DNA from 4 places in the Streptomyces sp. NPDC050263 genome. Region 1 is predicted to be linked to each of the others. Evidence: riboswitches for the same ligand, from Rfam matches in the RefSeq annotation. Region 1 holds a riboswitch; each other region holds the start of a gene.

What was found. A riboswitch is a leader RNA that binds a small molecule or an ion and turns the genes downstream of it on or off. The one in region 1 is predicted to bind cyclic di-AMP.
Positions count from the first base shown of each region.
Region 2: another riboswitch for cyclic di-AMP. It lies ahead of AB0J04_RS43175 (transglycosylase family protein); the one in region 1 lies ahead of AB0J04_RS06030 (M23 family metallopeptidase).
Region 3: another riboswitch for cyclic di-AMP. It lies ahead of AB0J04_RS08225 (M23 family metallopeptidase); the one in region 1 lies ahead of AB0J04_RS06030 (M23 family metallopeptidase).
Region 4: another riboswitch for cyclic di-AMP. It lies ahead of AB0J04_RS02235 (LysM peptidoglycan-binding domain-containing M23 family metallopeptidase); the one in region 1 lies ahead of AB0J04_RS06030 (M23 family metallopeptidase).

Region 1 covers NZ_JBFAKW010000009.1:21,240-25,746, reverse strand. The annotation lists gene AB0J04_RS06045 (MarR family transcriptional regulator) at 1-401, opposite strand, end outside; gene AB0J04_RS06040 (dihydrofolate reductase family protein) at 487-1,614, shown strand; tRNA gene AB0J04_RS06035 (tRNA-Met) at 1,674-1,747, shown strand; cyclic di-AMP (ydaO/yuaA leader) riboswitch at 2,061-2,229, shown strand; gene AB0J04_RS06030 (M23 family metallopeptidase) at 2,237-3,274, shown strand; gene AB0J04_RS06025 (PrsW family intramembrane metalloprotease) at 3,363-4,507, opposite strand, start outside.
Region 2 covers NZ_JBFAKW010000190.1:7,109-11,615, reverse strand. The annotation lists gene AB0J04_RS43185 (septum formation initiator family protein) at 1-446, opposite strand, end outside; gene eno (phosphopyruvate hydratase) at 547-1,833, opposite strand; gene AB0J04_RS43175 (transglycosylase family protein) at 2,171-2,857, opposite strand; cyclic di-AMP (ydaO/yuaA leader) riboswitch at 2,861-3,029, opposite strand; gene AB0J04_RS43170 (transglycosylase family protein) at 3,236-4,327, opposite strand.
Region 3 covers NZ_JBFAKW010000012.1:83,994-88,500, forward strand. The annotation lists gene AB0J04_RS08215 (HPr family phosphocarrier protein) at 57-338, shown strand; gene AB0J04_RS08220 (GntR family transcriptional regulator) at 488-1,183, opposite strand; gene AB0J04_RS08225 (M23 family metallopeptidase) at 1,372-2,115, opposite strand; cyclic di-AMP (ydaO/yuaA leader) riboswitch at 2,130-2,328, opposite strand; gene AB0J04_RS08230 (pitrilysin family protein) at 2,555-3,943, opposite strand; gene AB0J04_RS08235 (pitrilysin family protein) at 3,940-4,507, opposite strand, start outside.
Region 4 covers NZ_JBFAKW010000003.1:118,792-123,298, forward strand. The annotation lists gene AB0J04_RS02230 (alpha-galactosidase) at 225-2,300, shown strand; cyclic di-AMP (ydaO/yuaA leader) riboswitch at 2,605-2,762, shown strand; gene AB0J04_RS02235 (LysM peptidoglycan-binding domain-containing M23 family metallopeptidase) at 2,767-3,729, shown strand; gene AB0J04_RS02240 (SGNH/GDSL hydrolase family protein) at 3,981-4,507, shown strand, end outside.

The DNA.
Region 1 (4,507 bases):
ACCTGCTCGGGGGTGAGCCGGTCGAAGAGGGCGGAGCGGACCGTCTCGACATGGCCGGGGGCCAGGCTCTCCAGGGCCGCCATGCCCTCGTCCGTCAGGGCCGCGACGGTCCCGCGCTTGTCCCACCGGCACTCCTCGCGCCGCAGCAGCCCGTCCTTCTCCAGGCGGGTCACCGCGTACGTCAGCCTGCTGCGGGTGATCTTCAGCTGCTCGGCGAGGTCGGTCATCCGCAGCCGTCGCTCCGGTGTCTCGGAGAGGTTGGCGAGGATGGAGTAGTAGAGGTGGGGCAGGCCGGCTTCCTGCTGGAGCTGCCGGTCGATCGCGTCCTCCAGCAGGAGGTAGCCGGCGACGTACGCGCGCCAGGCGCGTTGCTCCTCGGGGGACAGCCAGCGAGTCGTCATGCGTCCAGTGTAGGTTTGTTTCAAACTTGAACCAAGGCCCGGTCCGGCCGAGACCGCCGTCGGACCCATCCCGGGGAGTGCGTCGATGCCGTACCCGTACGTCCTGCTGTCCGCCGCCGTCTCCCTCGACGGCTACCTGGACGACACCACGCCCGAGCGCCTGCTCCTCTCCGGCCCCGCCGACTTCGACCGCGTCGACGAGGTACGGGCCTCCGTCGACGCCATCCTCATCGGCGCCGGCACGATCCGCGCCGACAACCCGCGGCTCCTCGTGAACTCCCCCGAGCGCCGCGCCGCCCGGGTCGCCGCCGGGCTTCCCCCGTACCCCCTCAAGGTCACCGTCAGCGGCTCCGGCGACCTCGATCCCGCCGCGAACTTCTGGCACACCGGCGGCGAGAAGGTCGTGTACACGACGGAGAAGGGCGCCGAGCGGGCCCGCGCGCTCGGCATCGCCGCGGACGTCGTCGCGCTCGGCCCCGAACTGGACTGGCGCCGCCTCCTCGAACACCTCCACGACGTGCGCGGCGTGCGGCGGCTCATGGTCGAGGGCGGCGGAATCATCCACACCCAGTTGCTCCGGCAGGGCCTCGCCGACGAACTCCAGCTCGTCCTCGCCCCGCTCTTCGTGGGCGACCCGGACGCGCCCCGCCTCTTCGGGCCGGGCGGCTACCAGGGCGGCCGCCTGCGCCTGCTGGAGACGCGGCGCATCGAGGACGTCGTCCTGCACCGCTACGAGCCCACCGCCCCCGGGGCCGGACCGCTGCCCGTCGCCGCCGACCGGCACTGGCTGGCCCTCGCCTGCGAGCTGGCGGCCGACTGTCCGCCGTCGGTGACCGCCTTCAGCGTCGGCGCGGTGATCGTCGCCGCCGACGGCACGGAACTCGCGCGCGGTCACTCCCGAGAGGCCGGCGACCCGGTCGTGCACGCCGAGGAGGCGGCCCTCGGGAAGCTCGACCCGGCCGACCCCCGGCTGCCCACGGCCACCGTCTACAGCAGCCTCGAACCGTGCGCCCGCCGCTCCTCGCGCCCGGCGCCCTGCGCCCGTCTCATCCTCGACGCGGGAGTGCGCCGGGTGGTCACGGCCTGGCGTGAGCCGGACACCTTCGTGACGGAGGCGGACGGCACCGGACTGCTGACGGCCGAGGGCGTCGACGTCCTCGTACTCCCGGAGTACGAGGAGCGGGCGAAGGCCCCGAACCGCCACCTCCTGTGACCCCCTGCGCAACCGTGGTGTTTGCGGCCCCGCTGATGGCGTACAGTTGTGTTCAACGGCGCGGGGTGGAGCAGCTCGGTAGCTCGCTGGGCTCATAACCCAGAGGTCGCAGGTTCAAATCCTGTCCCCGCTACTGAAGGCCGAGGGCCGGAATCCAGAACATGGATTCCGGCCCTCGGTGTTTTTCCCGGTTTCCTCCGGCAGGGCGGTCGTCGCGGTCGTCACTGCAGGTGAGCGCGTGATCCCCCTCCGCGCAGCGGCTGACGTCCTGTCAATGCCTGTGTAATTGCTGAGCCCGGCCAACTCGCCCGTTTTTCACCGGTCATGGGTCGAAAGTCCAGGCCGGAAATGTTGTTGATCAAGCAGAAGAGCTTGGAATCCCGACCCCGGGTCTATTAACGTTCGATAACGCAGCGCGGTCGTCCCAGCCGGCACAAGAGTCGGCTCCGTGCGCACTGCCGAATCCCGCAAGGGAACCGGGGAACCACCACCTTGGGGTGAATCTCGCGGAAGCCGTCGTGAGCTCGCAGAGCCCACGACCGGTTTACGCGCGTAGGAGACCTTCCCGCTCCGAACCCGTCAGCTAACCCGGTAGGCGACGGAAGGAAAGGAGTACGCCCGCGTGGCGTCCAACCGGCCTGCCCCAGAAGCCCCGTTCGTGCCGAGCCAGCGGTCCGCAGAGACCTTGGCCTACGGCAGCGTCCGCACCGACGAGGGCCCCTGGGAGGAGTGGAACCCCACCGCGGATTCCATTCGCCCGGTACGCGGCAAGCACCGCGTCGCCAAGCAGCGCGGCGGCGGGTTCGCCCGCAGCTCCACCGTCCTCGGCGTCGGCGTCATAGCCGCCGTCAGCGCGGGCGGCATGGCCAGCGCCAACACCGGCAAGGCCCCGGTCTCCATCTCCATGCCGGACCTGCCCAACGTGGGCTCCCTCATCTCCGACGACGAGCCGGCCGAGGACGCCGCGCCCGCCCTCGCCAACTTCGGGTCCGAGGCGCCCGCCACCGACACCGGCGAGAGCGCCACCGACGCCGGCGAGGCCCTGCGCAGCCGGATCATGGCGCAGGCCGAGTCGCAGCAGACCCAGCTCGAGACCAAGGCGGCAGCGGCCGCCGCTGCCGCCGCGGCCAAGGCCCAGGCCGACGCCGTCGCCAAGGCCGAGAAGGAGGCGGAGGCCAAGGCCTCCGCCGCGAAGAAGAAGGCCGCCGACGAGGCCGCCAAGAAGGCCGAGGCCGCGCGCCTGGCCGAACTGGCCACGCAGTACACGCTGCCGACCTCCTCGTACACGATCACCTCGACCTTCGGTCAGGCCGGTTCCCTCTGGTCCTCCGGCTACCACACGGGCCTCGACTTCGCCGCGCCCACCGGCACGCTCATCAAGGCCGTCCACAGCGGCACCGTCACCGAGGCGGGCTGGGCCGGTTCCTACGGCTACCGCACCATCCTCACGCTGGACGACGGCACCGAGGTCTGGTTCTGCCACCAGTCGTCGATCAGCGTCAGTGTCGGCCAGAAGGTCGGCACCGGTGACGTGATCGGCCGCGTCGGCGCCACCGGCAACGTCACCGGGGCCCACCTCCACCTCGAGGTCCACCCGGACGGCGGCTCCGACGGCATCGACCCGGCGGCCTGGCTGCGCAGCAAGGGCCTCAACCCCTGAGACCTCCCGGCCCCCGGCCGGCTCCCGACCCGACTTCCTACAGCCCTGACGGCCACCCCCGACGTCAGGGCTGTAGGGCGTTCGAAACTTATCGGTAGGGGTTGGGGGCGGGGTACGGCCCTGCGGGATACCCGTACGCCGGCCCTGCCGGGTACCCGGGGTGGTGCCCCTGGGGGTGCCCGTACGACCCGTACGACGACCCGTGGGCCCCGTACATCGGCCAGGGCGGCGCAGCCATCCGTACGGGTACCGGAGGGGCCGTCATCCGGGCCGCGTGGTCCAGCGCGGGCCGGGCGACGTCCTTCCGGCGCCACAGCTCGTTCAGCAGCTCCCGTTCCCGGAGGACGAAGTCGGCGTCTCCCCGCCCCCGCCGGCCGCGATGCCGCAGGAAGGCGAGGGACGTCGCGTACGCCTCGTACCGCGCCACCTCCCGCGCCGCCGGCCGGCCCAGGTGGCGTCCGGCGTATCCGCGGGCCAGCCGCCGGGCCCGCATCGAGCCGAGTGCGAACGGCTCGGCCGGGGTGAGCCAGCCGGCCGCCGCGTAGGCGGGCAGCTCCTCGCGCACGGTGCGCAGCTCACGTTGGCGGGTCCACACCACGAGCCAGGTGAGCAGCCCGAACGCGGGCACCATGATCGCCACGTACACCGCGAAGAAGCCGAACTCGCCGAACGACGAGGAGCCGTTCCACAGGGCGTGCATGCCCATGGCGAGGAGCAGCCCGGCCAACGGGAGCAGCACGCGGCGCAGCTGCCGACGGTCCCCGGAGAGCGCGGCGATGCCGAAGCCGATGCCGGTCAGGACGGTGAACAGGGGGTGCGCGAACGGCGACATGACGACGCGCACGAAGAAGGTCGCGGCGGTGACGGAGGAGATGCCGCTGTCGCCGGTCAGCTGGTCCGTGCCGAAAGCGGTGCCGAGGTAGAGGATGTTCTCGGTGAACGCGAAGCCGGTGGCGGTGACCCCGGCGATGACCACGCCGTCGACGATCCCGGTGAAGTCCCGCCTGCGGAAGAGGAAGACGAGCAGGACGGCGGCGGCTTTGGCGGACTCCTCGACGACCGGCGCTATGACGGTCGCCCCCAGGGTGTCCGCGCTGGACGGGTCGGCGGTCGCCATCGCTATCCATCTCGTCGCGAAGCTGTTGGCGACGATGGCTATCAGCGCCGCCGCGCACGCGCCCCAGGCGAAGGCGAAGACCAGGTTCCGCCAGGGCCCGGGCTCGACCCGGTCGA
Region 2 (4,507 bases), on a different contig from region 1:
CCGTCCCAGACGTTCGAGTACCAGGGGCGGTCGGCCGCCCCGAGGTCGGCGCGCGACTGCCTGACCACGTCCGGGTCGATCACGACGTAGCCGGTCTCCCCGGGCAGTACGTAGTGCAGCCGCAGCCGGATCTGCTGCTCGGCGTACGCGTCGTCCTGCCAGCGGGCCTTGAGGTCGCGCAGCTGCTCGACGCGCTCGCTGGCCTGCTGCTTCTCGCGTTCCAGGTCGGCGATGTCGGCGCGCTGGGAGACGTACTGGCGCATCGGGTAGGCCAGGGCCACGATCAGCGTGCACAGGACGAGCGCCAGCAGGGCCGCCCGGCCGGTGAGGCGGGAGCGGCGGGCCTGACGCTTGGTCTGGGAGCGGTAGACCCGGGCCGCGGTCTGCTCGCCGAGCAGCTTGATCCTGGTCGCGGTGGAGAAACGGTCCCGGTCCTTCACGGCCATGGGTCTTCCCCGCCTCCCGCTCTCACACGTGCGTACGTCCCCGCACACGGTACGGGACCGGGTACGGGGACGTACGTACGACGCTTCCTACTGTTGCCTGTCAGCCCTTGAAGCGGGGGAAGGCCGAGCGACCGGCGTACACCGCCGCGTCGTCGAGGATCTCCTCGATGCGCAGCAGCTGGTTGTACTTGGCGACGCGGTCCGAGCGGGCCGGGGCGCCGGTCTTGATCTGGCCGCAGTTCACGGCGACGGCGAGGTCGGCGATGGTGACGTCCTCGGTCTCGCCGGAGCGGTGGGACATCATGCACTTGAAGCCGTTGCGCTGGGCGAGCTCGACGGCGTCCAGGGTCTCGGTCAGCGAGCCGATCTGGTTCACCTTGACGAGCAGGGCGTTGGCGGAGCCCTCCTCGATGCCGCGGGCCAGACGCTCCGGGTTGGTGACGAAGAGGTCGTCGCCGACGATCTGGACCTTGTCGCCCAGCTTCTCGGTGATGACGTTCCAGCCGGCCCAGTCGTCCTCGTACAGCGGGTCCTCGATGGAGACGAGCGGGTACGCGGAGACGAGCTCCTCGTAGTACTCGGTCATCTCGGCGGCCGAGCGGGACTTGCCCTCGAACTCGTACTTGCCGTCCTTGTAGAACTCGGACGCGGCGACGTCGAGCGCGAGCGCGATCTGCTCGCCGGGGACGTAACCGGCCTGCTTGATGGCCTCGACGATGAGGTCGAGGGCGGCGCGGTTGGACTCCAGGTTCGGGGCGAAGCCGCCCTCGTCGCCGAGGCCGGTGGACAGGCCCTTGGTCTTCAGCACCTTCTTGAGGGTGTGGTAGACCTCGGCGCCCCAGCGCAGGGCCTCGGAGAAGGACTCCGCGCCGATCGGGGCGATCATGAACTCCTGGATGTCCACGTTGGAGTCGGCGTGCGAGCCGCCGTTCAGGATGTTCATCATCGGCACCGGCAGCAGGTGCGCGTTGGGGCCGCCCAGGTAGCGGAACAGCGGCAGATCGCTGGCCTCGGAGGCGGCGTGGGCGACGGCGAGCGAGACGCCGAGGATGGCGTTGGCGCCGAGGGAGCCCTTGTTGTCGGTGGCGTCCAGGTCGAACATGGCCTGGTCGATCAGGCGCTGCTCGGTGGCGTCGTAGCCGACGAGCTCCGGGCCGATCTGCTCGATGACGGCGAGGACGGCCTTCTCGACACCCTTGCCGTGGTAGCGGTTCGGGTCACCGTCGCGGAGCTCGACGGCCTCGAAGGCACCGGTGGAGGCGCCGGACGGAACGGCGGCACGACCCGTGCTGCCGTCGTCGAGGCCGACCTCGACCTCGACCGTGGGGTTGCCTCGGGAGTCCAGGATTTCCCGGGCTACGACGACGTCGATGGACGGCACGAGCATCTCCTTCTTGGGATGTGACGCTGAGAGTGCGGGGCCCGTGGGCCTTGCGACTAGAGCCTAACCGCCCGAGGGGCGTCGGCAGCCGACCGACCGCCCTGTGGACGAACTGACCGTACACATTGTTCCCGCCCGGAACAAAGGGGAAGTGACAAACAGCCAAAGAGAAACCCCGCTCCGGCGCGTACGGGGGAACACGCACCGGAGCGGGGGGCCCGTGGGGACGGGGGGTGACCCTCACGAGGTCTTCAGTGTGCGGACCCCGCCCATGAGGGCGCTGTGACCTCCCTGGGAGCCGGATGTCACTTCGGGAGCGGGGGCCCGCTACGGGAGCCGGGGCTCACTTCAGGTGCAGCTGCTGGCCCGGGTAGATGAGGTCGGCGTCGTCGACGATGTCCTTGTTCAGCTCGAACAGCTTCTGCCAGCCGCCGGCGACCTTGTGCTTCTCGGCGATGGAGCTGAGGGTGTCGCCCTTGACGACCTTGTACTCGCCGTCGCCCTTCTCGACCTTCTTGCCGGTCGGGGTGGTGACCGTCTTGGAGGCGGCCGGGCGGTCGGTCGAGCGGGAGGCGCTCTGCTCCTCGGTCGAGCGGGTGCTGGTGCTCGTGTCGCTGCCGGAGGAGCCGGAGGACTCGGCGCTGCCGCCGTCGTAGGCGGCGCCGGACAGGCCCGTGCCGCAGACCGGCCAGGCGCCCTTGCCCTGGCCCGCGAGGACCTTCTCGGCGACGGCTATCTGCTGGGCCTTGGAGGCCTGGTTGGCCTGCGCCGCGTACTGCGTGCCGCCGTACGCGGCCCAGGTGGAGGCGGAGAACTGCAGGCCGCCGTAGTAGCCGTTGCCGGTGTTGATGGACCAGTTGCCGCCGGACTCGCACTGGGCGACCTTGTCCCACTCGGCGGCGGTGGCGGCGGAGGCGTTGCCCGCCGCCATGAGCGGGGCGGCGATGGCGACACCGGTGACGCCGGCCAGCGCGGCGACGCGGGTGGCCTTGGACGGACGGCGGTGCTTGCCCTTACCGGAAAACAGCATGGTGGATCCCCTCACCGACGCCTGCGAGGTGAGCTGTCGGGTTCGGGCCGGTTGAGTTGCCCGGCCGCGCACCTCGCGGTGCGCGGCTTCACCCCGAGCCGGTTCCAGCGTCAACCGCTGTCCCCGGCACTTACCTTGGGTCCCCCGCTCCTGCCTACGGCGCTTGACGCGACGACTGTTCCCGGGCAGCCGCTGGCAGGACTCGGCGTTGCGACGACCGGGGCTCGGATTGCCGAGCGGCCTTGACCGTAGCCACGTGATCCGCGGAAATTCAAAGACGATCAGGGCTTCTGAGACTCATCCCACACTTTCACCAAACCGGACATTCTGGAGCGAAGTGTGACGTGAACTCCCGGCGTTTTTCTGTGCGTTCCTGCCCTATTGAACCGCTGTGTCGAGGGTCTGACCGGGGGCGATGTCGCTCGGGTCGGCGCCGATGACGTCCTTGTTCTCGGCATAGAGGGCCTGCCATCCGCCGTCGATGCCAAGGGAGTCGGCGATGGAGACGAGCGAGTCACCTCCCTGGACCACGTAGGCGACCGCGGCATGCCGGCCGGTGGAGGCGGGGGCAGTGCCGTCCACGGCGGCGCCGTCCACAGCGGTGGCGGCCGGGCCGGTGGCGCTCTTCGTCGTCGGGGCCGCGGCCGGGGCCGCGGTCGGGGCCGCGCTCTCGTCGGCGGTCGCGCCGCGGTGTTTGCCGGAGCCGAGGGAGCCGGTGTCGACGAGGCTCCAAGAGCCCGCATCCTGGAACGACTTGTCCGAGTTGCCCGAGTCGTCCGCTTCCGACGTCGCCGAGGGGGAGCCGTCGACCTCGGCGGAGTCGTCCGCGGCGGCGGAGGACGAGGGGGAGGAAGGCGACGAAGGGGACGAGGGAGGTGAACTGGAAGAATCTGCGGACGAGTCGGATGTCTCGGACGATCCCGTCGAGCTGCCGTCGGCACTCGACGAGCCCGAAGAGTCCGAAGAGTCCGAGGAACCCGAAGAGTCCGAGGAGTCTCCGTCCAACCCCTTGGACAGGTCGGACAATCCGGACGAGGAAGACGAGTCGGACGAGTCGTCCGCCACGCCGGTGTCCACGTCCAGCGCGCCGTTCGCCTGGGTGAGCCCGGAGGTCAGCCCGCAGGTGCCCCACGCGCCGACGTCCTCGGCGGCGAGCAGCTTCTGCGCCACGGCTATCTGCTGGTTGCGGCTGGCCAGGTCAGGGCTCGTCGCGTAGTCGAGTCCGCCGTACGTCTCCCACTGCTTCTGGGTGAGGCCCAGTCCGCCGCGCTCGCCGTCGGCCTTGCCGACGGCGCTCCACGAGCCGCCGGTCTCGCACTGCGCGACCTTGTCCCACACCGTGCCGTCGGCGGCGCTCGCGCCGGAGGCGGCCAGCAGCGGGATGGCGATGGCGGAGCCGGTCACTCCGGCGGCGACCAGGAGGGCCGGAGCCTGACGGGGGCGACGGTGACGACCGTTCCCGGAGAGCATGCGAGGGCCTTTCTCTGGACAGCGGTGACCGGCGCGACGGGTGCGACTGACGCGTCGCGCTGACGAGCGAACGTATCGGCACACGATCACTTGTCACAAGTTAATGCCGCGCAGATCACGTGAAGATCACAGAGTTGAGGGTCGGTCACCTTCGCCTCGCCGAATGGTCACACTCCGGCT
Region 3 (4,507 bases), on a different contig from region 1:
GCTTCACGTGTGGAACACTGGTCTAGACAACCTGAGACACTGAAGGGCAGCATCACATGGCTGAGCGCCGCGTCAACGTCGGCTGGGCCGAGGGCCTTCACGCCCGCCCCGCTTCCATCTTCGTCCGGGCCGCCACGGCCGCAGGTATCCCCGTGACGATCGCCAAGGCCGACGGCAACCCCGTCAACGCGGCCTCCATGCTGGCCGTTCTCGGCCTGGGCGCCAAGGGCGGCGAGGAGATCGTCCTCGCGTCCGAGGCCGAGGGCGCGGACGCTGCCCTCGACCGGCTCGCGAAGCTGGTCGCCGAGGGTCTCGAGGAGCTCCCCGAGACCGTCTGAAAACCCTGACGGCGCACTGCCTTAAAGGCGTCGTCGGGCAACACCGAAGGGCTCGTCCGAATTGTCGGGCGAGCCCTTTGAATTTCCCGCTCATGGGCAGCAGAAATAGCGCCCCGCGAATTAACTCCTCTTTGTATACGGCCCCTGTGTTAATGCCGCAGACCCGTCATGTTTACGGGAGGTTGCGAAGTCCTCACACGGTCGACGCGCTCCACGCCGCCGGTGAAACGCAGTCGGTGCGCGGCCGTCGCGCGCTCGGTGTGCAACGCCGTGACCGCCCGCGCGCGCTCCCCGTCGCCGCGTGCCACCGCGTCCACGATCGCGCCGTGCTCCCCCCAGGACTCCACCGGGTCGGCCGGGGCGTCCACCGCGTACATCCAGGCGATCTTGTGGCGGAGCTGGGTGAGCATCGAGGTCAGGGCCTGGCTTCCGGAGGCCTGGGCGAGCGTCTCGTGGAACCAGCCCCCCAGGGAGCGCAGATCCTCGCTGTTGCCCCTCCTGGCCCGCTCCTGGCCCAGCCTGACGAGACCGCGCAGCACCTTCAGATGGGCCTCGGTGCGGCGCTGGGCGGCCCGGGAGGCGCCGAGCGGCTCCAGCAGCATGCGCATCTCCAGCAGGTCCGCGGCCTCCTGCTCGGTCGGCTCGGCGACGCACGCGCCCGCGTGCCGCCGCGTGACGACGAAGCCCTCCGCCTCCAGCGTGCGCAGCGCCTCCCGGACGGGCACACGGGAGACGCCGTAGCGGCGGGCGAGGAGTTCCTCCGTGAGGCGGCTGCCGCGCTCGTAGACACCCGAGACGATGTCGTCCCGGATGGCCGTGCACACCGAGTGCGCCGGAATACGCATGACGGACCTCCGCCTTAATCCCCGTGAAACGTCGATGATTGACGTGTGTTCCGTGACTCTATTGCAATCAGCGGGAATTTCCGATGGCGGGCTGGAATCCGTGGATATTTTTTGGACAGCGGGATCTCGAAAACGACGAAAGCCCCGGCCGGGAGGGCCGGGGCCGAACGATCTGTCGCCGTGCGTCGTCAGACGTTCACGCCGTGCTTGCGGAGATAGGCGACCGGGTCGATGTCCGAGCCGTACTCGGCGGTGGTGCGGGCCTCGAAGTGCAGATGCGGGCCGGTGACGTTGCCGGTCGCGCCGGAGAGGGCGATCCGCTGGCCCGGGGTGACCTGCTGGCCCACCGACACCTCGATGGACGACAGGTGACCGTACTGGGTGTACGTCCCGTCGTTCATCTTGATCACGACCTGGTAGCCGTAGGACCCGGCCCAGCCGGCCTCGACGACGGTGCCCAGGCCGACCGCGTGCACCGTGGTGCCGCTGGAGGCGTGGAAGTCGATGCCGGTGTGGCTGCCGGAGGACCACAGGGAGCTGCTGGCCTGGTAGCCGGTGGACACGTAGGACCCGGTGATCGGCAGCACGAAAGCGTTGAGGCGCTTGCGCTCGGCCTCGCGGGCGGCACGCACGCGTGCCTCACGCTCCTCCACGGCCTTCTTGGCGGCGGCCTCGCGGGCGGCCTCCTCGAAGGCGGCCTGCTTCTGCACCGCGACCTGGTCGTCGAGCTGCTCGGCGACGGACTCGCCGACCGTGACGACGGGGATCAGCCCGGTCTGCTCGGGCGTGGGCTCGGCGGCGAAGGCCGGAGTGGAGGCGACGGTGGCCATGACACCGGTGGTGGTGAGCGCCGCGACGCCCGCCGCGCGAACGGTGGTCCGTTGCATCCGGCTGGGCCGACGGTGCTTCCCGGTGGCGCAGGTGATCGCCATGAAGTTGGGGGTGTCCTTTCCTTCCCTCTCGCCTACCGGGTTAGCTGACGGGTTCGGAGCAGGAAGGTCTCCTACGGACCCCCTCGCGACTCGCGCGGGCGTCCGATTCACCCCAGGGACTTCTGGGCCCCTCCAGCCGCGAAGGTGGCGACAGGAGGGAGGGTCCCCGGCTCCCCTGGCTCGCGCCGTACGGGGACTCGGCGATGACTGTCCGGTGCCGCGGCTGCGGCGCACTGCCTGACGGACAGCCCGCACGAAGCTAAGCGGGGCGGGTTTCAATCCTCAAACGAATCCCGGTTTTTGTAGCGCATCCCACAGGGCAGACAGGCAACCTCCGCCCCAATTCGGACATCTAGCGGCCCTGGTGACGCTTCCGTCGACCAGGGCCCCTACACGCGCGTGCCGTTGCCGCGGACTGCTCGGCGGCCGGCTCTTCGGCCTACTCCGCGGACACCACCTTCACCTCGCCGATGCCGAGGGCCTCGACCGGTGCCTTGATCTGGGCCGCGTCGCCCACCAGGACGGTCACCAACCGGTCCACCGGGAAGGCGTTCACGGCCGCCGCGGTGGCCTCCACCGTGCCGGTCGCGGCGAGCTGCTGGTACAGCGTCGCCTGGAAGTCGTCGGGCAGGTGCTGCTCGACCTGGTCGGCCAGCGTGCCCGCGACGGCCGCCGCGGTCTCGAACTTCAGCGGCGCCACCCCGACCAGGTTCTGCACGGCGACGTCACGCTCGGCGTCGGTCAGCCCCTCGGCGGCGAGGGTGCGCAGCACCTTCCAGAGGTCCTCGAGCGCGGGACCGGTGTTCGGGGTGTCCACGGAGCCGCTGATGGCGAGCATCGCGGCGCCGGAGCCGTCCGGAGCGGACCGCAGGACCTGTCCGAAGGCGCGGACGCCGTAGGTGTAGCCCTTCTCCTCGCGCAGGACGCGGTCCAGACGGGAGGTGAGAGTGCCGCCGAGGCAGTACGTGCCGAGCACCTGAGCGGGCCACACGCGGTCGTGCCGGTCGGCGCCGATACGGCCGAGCAGCAGCTGCGTCTGGACGGCGCCGGGGCGGTCCACGATGACGACCCGGCCGGTGTCGTCGGCGGTCACCGGCGGCACGGGCCGCGGCTGGGCCGAGGAGCCCGTCCAGGCGCCCAGGGTGTCGCTGAGCAGCGCGTCCAGGTCGACGCCGGTGAGGTCGCCGACGACCACGGCGGTGGCCGTGGCGGGGCGGACGTGCTTCTCGTGGAAGGCGCGTACCGCCGCGGAGTCGATCTTCTCGACCGTCTCCGCCGTGCCCTGGCGCGGGCGGGACATGCGCGCGGTGGCCGGGAACAGCTCCTTGGAGAGCTCCTTGGCCGCGCGCCGGGAGGGGTTGGCCAGCTCGTGCGGGATTTCGTCCAGCCGGTTGCGGACGAGGCGCTCGACCTCGCTGTCGGCGAACGCGGGCGCCCGCAGCGCGTCGGCGAGGAGGCCGAGGCCCTTGGGCAGGCGCGAGGCCGGCACTTCGAGGCTCAGCCGGACGCCGGGGTGGTCGGCGTGCGCGTCCAAGGTGGCGCCGCAGCGCTCCAGTTCGGCGGCGAACTCCTCGGCGGAGTGCTTGTCGGTGCCCTCGGAGAACGCGCGCGCCATGATCGTGGCGACGCCGTCGAGGTCGGCCGGTTCGGCGTCCAGCGGGGCGTCGAGGAGGATCTCGACGGCGACGACCTGCTGGCCGGGGCGGTGGCAGTGCAGGACCGTCAGGCCGTTGGCCAGCGCGGCGCGCTCAGGCGCCGGGAACGCCCACGGCTTGGCCTCGCCCGCCCGGGGCTGGGGGTGGAAGTCCATCGTGGCGAGCTCGGTCACCGGGCCGCCTCCTCGTTCTCGTCCTGGTCGGCGGGGGCTTCGGCGGCGGTCGGCTCGTAGACGAGCACCGCGCGGTTGTCGGGGCGCAGGCGGGCCTTGGCGACCTCCTGCACCTCCTCGGGCGTCACGTCCAGCACCCGCTGGACGGCGGTGAGGGCGAGCTGCGGGTCGCCGAACAGGACGGCGTACCGGCACAGTTCGTCGGCGCGGCCGGCGACCGTGCCGAGCCGGTCGAGCCACTCGCGCTCCAACTGGGCCTGGGCGCGCTCCATCTCCTCGGCCGTCGGGCCCTCCTCTGCGAACCGCGCGAGCTCCTCGTCGATGGCGGCCTCGATGACGGGCACCTCGACGTCCCCGGACGTCTTCACGTCCAGCCAGCCCAGGGAGGGGGCTCCGGCGAGCCGCAGCAGGCCGAAGCCGGCCGCCACCGCCGTACGGTCGCGACGCACCAGGCGGTTGTAGAGCCGGGAGGACTCGCCGCCTCCGAGGACGGTGAGCGCCAGGTCGACGGCGTCGCACGCACGCGTGCCGTCCTCGGGCAGCCGGTAGGCGGCCATCAGGGCG
Region 4 (4,507 bases), on a different contig from region 1:
CGTCGGCGCGGCTCGTGGTGGCCGACGGGACACCCTCCAGGACGATACGACATGGCTTCCCCGGGCAACGGGTTGTCCACAGGCCGGCCGCCCGGACGTCCGCGCAGGTGAAGACTCGTTCGCGGACTCTTCGGCGGACTCGTCGGCCGAAAGTTGCCCAGGGGGCCGACCGCATTCGATGATGTTGGTGCTTGATCGCACCTGTTCGAATTAGTGGGGGTTTGATGCCCGAGATCGCCGACAACGGCCGTACCTGGCTCCTTTCGGGGCCCACGAGCAGCTACGCCCTCCATCTCACCGAGGCCGACGAGCTGGTCCACCTGCACTGGGGTCCGGGCATCGCGCTCGCCGACGCCGAGGCGCTCGCCGCGCTGCCGCCGTCGGAGCGGGGGGCGTCCTTCGAGTCCCCGCTCGACGGACGCGAGGAGTACCCCGTCGAGGGCGGCCCCCGCTTCGCGCGGCCCGCCCTGTCCGTGCGCACCGACGAACGGCGCGGCACCGAGTGGACCTTCGAGGCCCACGAGAGCGACGGCGACGAGCTCAGGCTGCGCTTCCGGGACGCCGGTCTCACCGTCACCCTGCACTACCGGATGCGCGGCGACGTCGTCGAGCGCTGGACGACCCTGCGCAACGACGGCACGCAGCCGCTGGAGCTGCTGCGCGCCGACTCCGCCACCTGGACCCTGCCCGAGCGCGAGGACTGGCGGCTGTCCCAGCTGCACGGCCGCTGGGCCGCCGAGTCGCGGCTCACGCGCTCCCCCCTCACCTACGGTGAGAAGGTCATCGGCAGCCGCCGCGGCCACACCGGCCACCAGCACCTGCCGTGGGTCGCCCTGGACACCGACGCGACCGAGGAGCGCGGCGAGGTCTACGGCTGCGCCCTCGGCTGGTCGGGCTCCTGGCGGATCGCCGTCGCGCAACTCCCCGACGCGCGCGTGCAGATCACCGGCGGCGCGGGCTACGACGACTCGGGCCTGCTGCGGCTGGCGGCCGGCGAGTCCTTCACCACGCCCGTCTTCGCCGGGCTGTGGAGCGACGCCGGCTTCGGCGGCGCGAGCCGCGCCTGGCACGCCTACCAGCGCGCGTACGTCGTCCCGGACGCCGAGCAGGACCGGCCGGTGCTGTTCAACTCCTGGGAGGCCACCTACTTCGACATCTCCGAGGAGCAGCAGGCGACCCTCGCCCGGCGCGCCGCGGCGATCGGGGTCGAACTGTTCGTCGTCGACGACGGCTGGTTCGGGGCGCGCACCGGCGACAACGCCGGGCTCGGCGACTGGCGGCCCAACCCCGACCGCTTCCCGAACGGCCTGAAGCCCCTCGCGGACTACGTGCACGCTCTCGGCATGCAGTTCGGCATCTGGGTCGAGCCCGAGATGGTCAACCCCGACAGCGAGCTGTACCGGGCCCACCCCGACTGGGTGCAGTTCCAAACGGGACGAAAGCGGACGGAGTTCCGCAATCAGCTCGTACTCAACCTCGCGCGAGAGGATGTCCAGGAGTATCTCTGGCAGCAGCTCCACGGGCTTCTCTCCAGTGCCCCCGTCGACTACGTCAAGTGGGACTTCAACCGCTGCTTCACCGACGCCGGCTGGCCGGACGACCCCTACCCGCAGCGCCTCTGGGTCGACCATGTGCGAGCCCTGTACGGCCTCCTGGACCGACTGCGGGCCGCCCACCCGGGCGTCGCCTTCGAGTCCTGCTCGGGCGGCGGCGGACGCATCGACCTGGGGATCATGAGCCGTACCGACCAGGTGTGGACCTCCGACAACACCGACCCGCTCGACCGGCTCGACATCCAGCACGGCTTCAGTCAGATCCACCCCGCCCGGGTCATGGCCGCGTGGGTCACCGACAGCCCCAACGCGCAGCTCAACGGCCGGACCAGCTCGCTGCGCTTCCGGTTCGTCAGCGCCATGGCCGGTGTGCTCGGCGTCGGCGGCGACCTCTCGGAGTGGGGCGAGGAGGAGTTGGCTCAGGCGCGGGAGTGGGTGGACCTCTACAAGGACATCCGGCCCCTCGTGCAACACGGCGACCTCTACCGGCTGCGTCCCCCGGCAGGCGGCCTGAGCGCCGTCCAGTACGTGCGCGGCGACGAGAGCGTCGTCCTCGCCTGGCTCCAGGCCCAGCGGTTCGGGGAGCCCGTACCGGCGCTCCGGCTGCGCGGACTCGACCCGACGGCGTCGTACGAATGCCGCGAAACGGGCGAAATCCACCGGGGTGCGGTGCTGTTGCACCATGGGCTGCGCACCGGCCTGAAGGGCGACCTCGATGCGACGGTTATCCGACTCCGTCGCATCTGAGCTTTCTGTCCGAATTGGATCCTTAATTCCAACTCGCTCCGGAATAAAGGATCCTGGAGGGCTGTCACGTGAGGAGCGTCATATCCGTGACCGTACGTCGTACGTCATGTTCACGTAATTCATGCGCTTTTCAAGGGTATTCAGTGAATCGCGGGCGTTTGGATTCACGGAGCGTGACCGGGAATTCTCGCAGCAGATCAAGAGAAATGCATTAGCCGTGCAACCTCTGCTTGTCCCCGTGCGTCTTGGTCGCTTACGTTCCACACCAATCCGGACGGATGCCTAATCCTGCCGCCGCCCGGAGTCCGCACACCCACCCGTCCACGGCAGGAGCGGGGGACCCACAGGCACAACCGCCTGTTCCGGTCCCGGAACAGGCTTGGGGTAAAGCCGCGCCTCGGCGCGGCCGGGCATCTCCAGCTCGCACCCGACAGCTCACCTCGCAGGCGCCGGAGAGGAATTCGCCATGCCCGCGAAGGGTAAGCACCGCCGTCCGAAGACCCAGCGCTTCACTCGTTCCATAGCCGTCGCCGGAACCGGCGGCGCAGCGCTCGCCCTTCCGCTCATGGGCGCCACCGGCGCCCACGCGGCCCCCGCCCAGTCCGCTTCCCAGTCGGTCGCGCAGACGGTTTCGGAAAGCGCCGTGCAGGCCGCTCCGGTCACCCGGAAGACCGCCGCCGCCAAGACCTACATCGTGCGGTCCGGCGACTGCCTCTCGAAGATCGCGGACGAGCAGAACGTCAGCGGCGGCTGGCAGAAGCTGTACCAGGACAACCGCGCGGCCGTCGGCGACGACCCCTCGCTGATCCACCCCGGCCTCAAGCTCTCGATCGGCAAGCGGGCCGCGACCGGCACGACCGAGTCGTCCGGTTCGTCCTCCTCTTCGGGCGGCTCGTCGTCGAAGTCCTCGACGTCCTCGAAGTCGTCGAAGTCCTCGAAGTCGTCCGACTCGAAGGCCTCCACCTCGTCCTCGTCCTCGAAGGCGACCACCCAGGCCGCCGAGAGCGGCACGAGCGCCTCCAGCGGTTACCGGCTCCCCGTGGCCGGCGCCTCCGTCGGCACCGCGTACCACGTGGCCGGCAGCATGTGGTCCAGCGGCTACCACACCGGTGTCGACTTCGTCGTGCCGACCGGCACCTCCCTCAAGGCCGTGGGCGCGGGCACCGTCGTCTCCGCGGGCTGGGGCGGCGCGTACGGCAACCAGGTCGTCATCAAGCTCGCCGACGGCTACTACGCCCAGTACGCCCACCTGTCGCAGCTGTCGGTCTCGGCCGGTCAGACCGTGACCGCGGGCCAGCAGGTCGGTCTCTCCGGCGCGACCGGCAACGTGACCGGCCCGCACCTGCACTTCGAGATCCGCACCACGCCGAACTACGGCTCGGACGTGGACCCGATCGCCTACCTGCGCTCGCACGGAGTCTCCGTCTAGAGCAGGTCCCGGTCGTCCGACCCCCGCTGACGACCCACCGCCTGACACGCAGCCGAAGGCCGGACCCCGATCCCCGGGTCCGGCCTTCGGTGTTTCCGTAGGCGTTTCCTTGATCGTTTCATTGCGCTGGTGTGGCATGCGTATGGCAGCCCCATGGCATCCGTTTTCGCCCCATCGACAGCCGGGCCAGAGTGAGTACACAGTGATCTCCGTCAGGGGGCAAGCGCTTTCTACCGCTCTTCGGAGGTCTCGTGTCCGGCATCGTCCACCGACGCACCGCCGTCTTCGAGTGCGCCGCGACCAGTGCCGTCCACACCCTGTGCGACGTCTCGTCGGTCACCGTGCCCGCGCAGGTGTACGTCTCCGTCGACGGCGGCCCCGAGCGGCTGTACGCCGTCGACCGCGGCGACCGCGGCGACCTCGGGATCACGGCGACCGGGCGGGGGCCGCACACGGCCGAGCTGTCCGTGAAGGACGTCTTCTCACGGGTGAACCGGTGGGCCCCGCCGCTGGAGTCGGGGGTCGCGCTGACCGGGATCCGCGGCCGCCTGCTGGAGCGACGTGCCGTGAGAGCACCGGAGTCGGTCTTCTACGGCGACTTCGTCACCCAGGGTGTCCTGGCGCTCTGCGCGGACGACGCCTCGGACTGCGCCGACGGGACGGCCGCCCACCCCACCCCGGTCGCCGACGCCCTGCACGCCTCGCTCGCCCAGGTAGGCTTCGGCCGCCAGGGTGTGCTCCAGGCCGGCCACGGGGGAGTGCCGGCCGCCGGTGACGC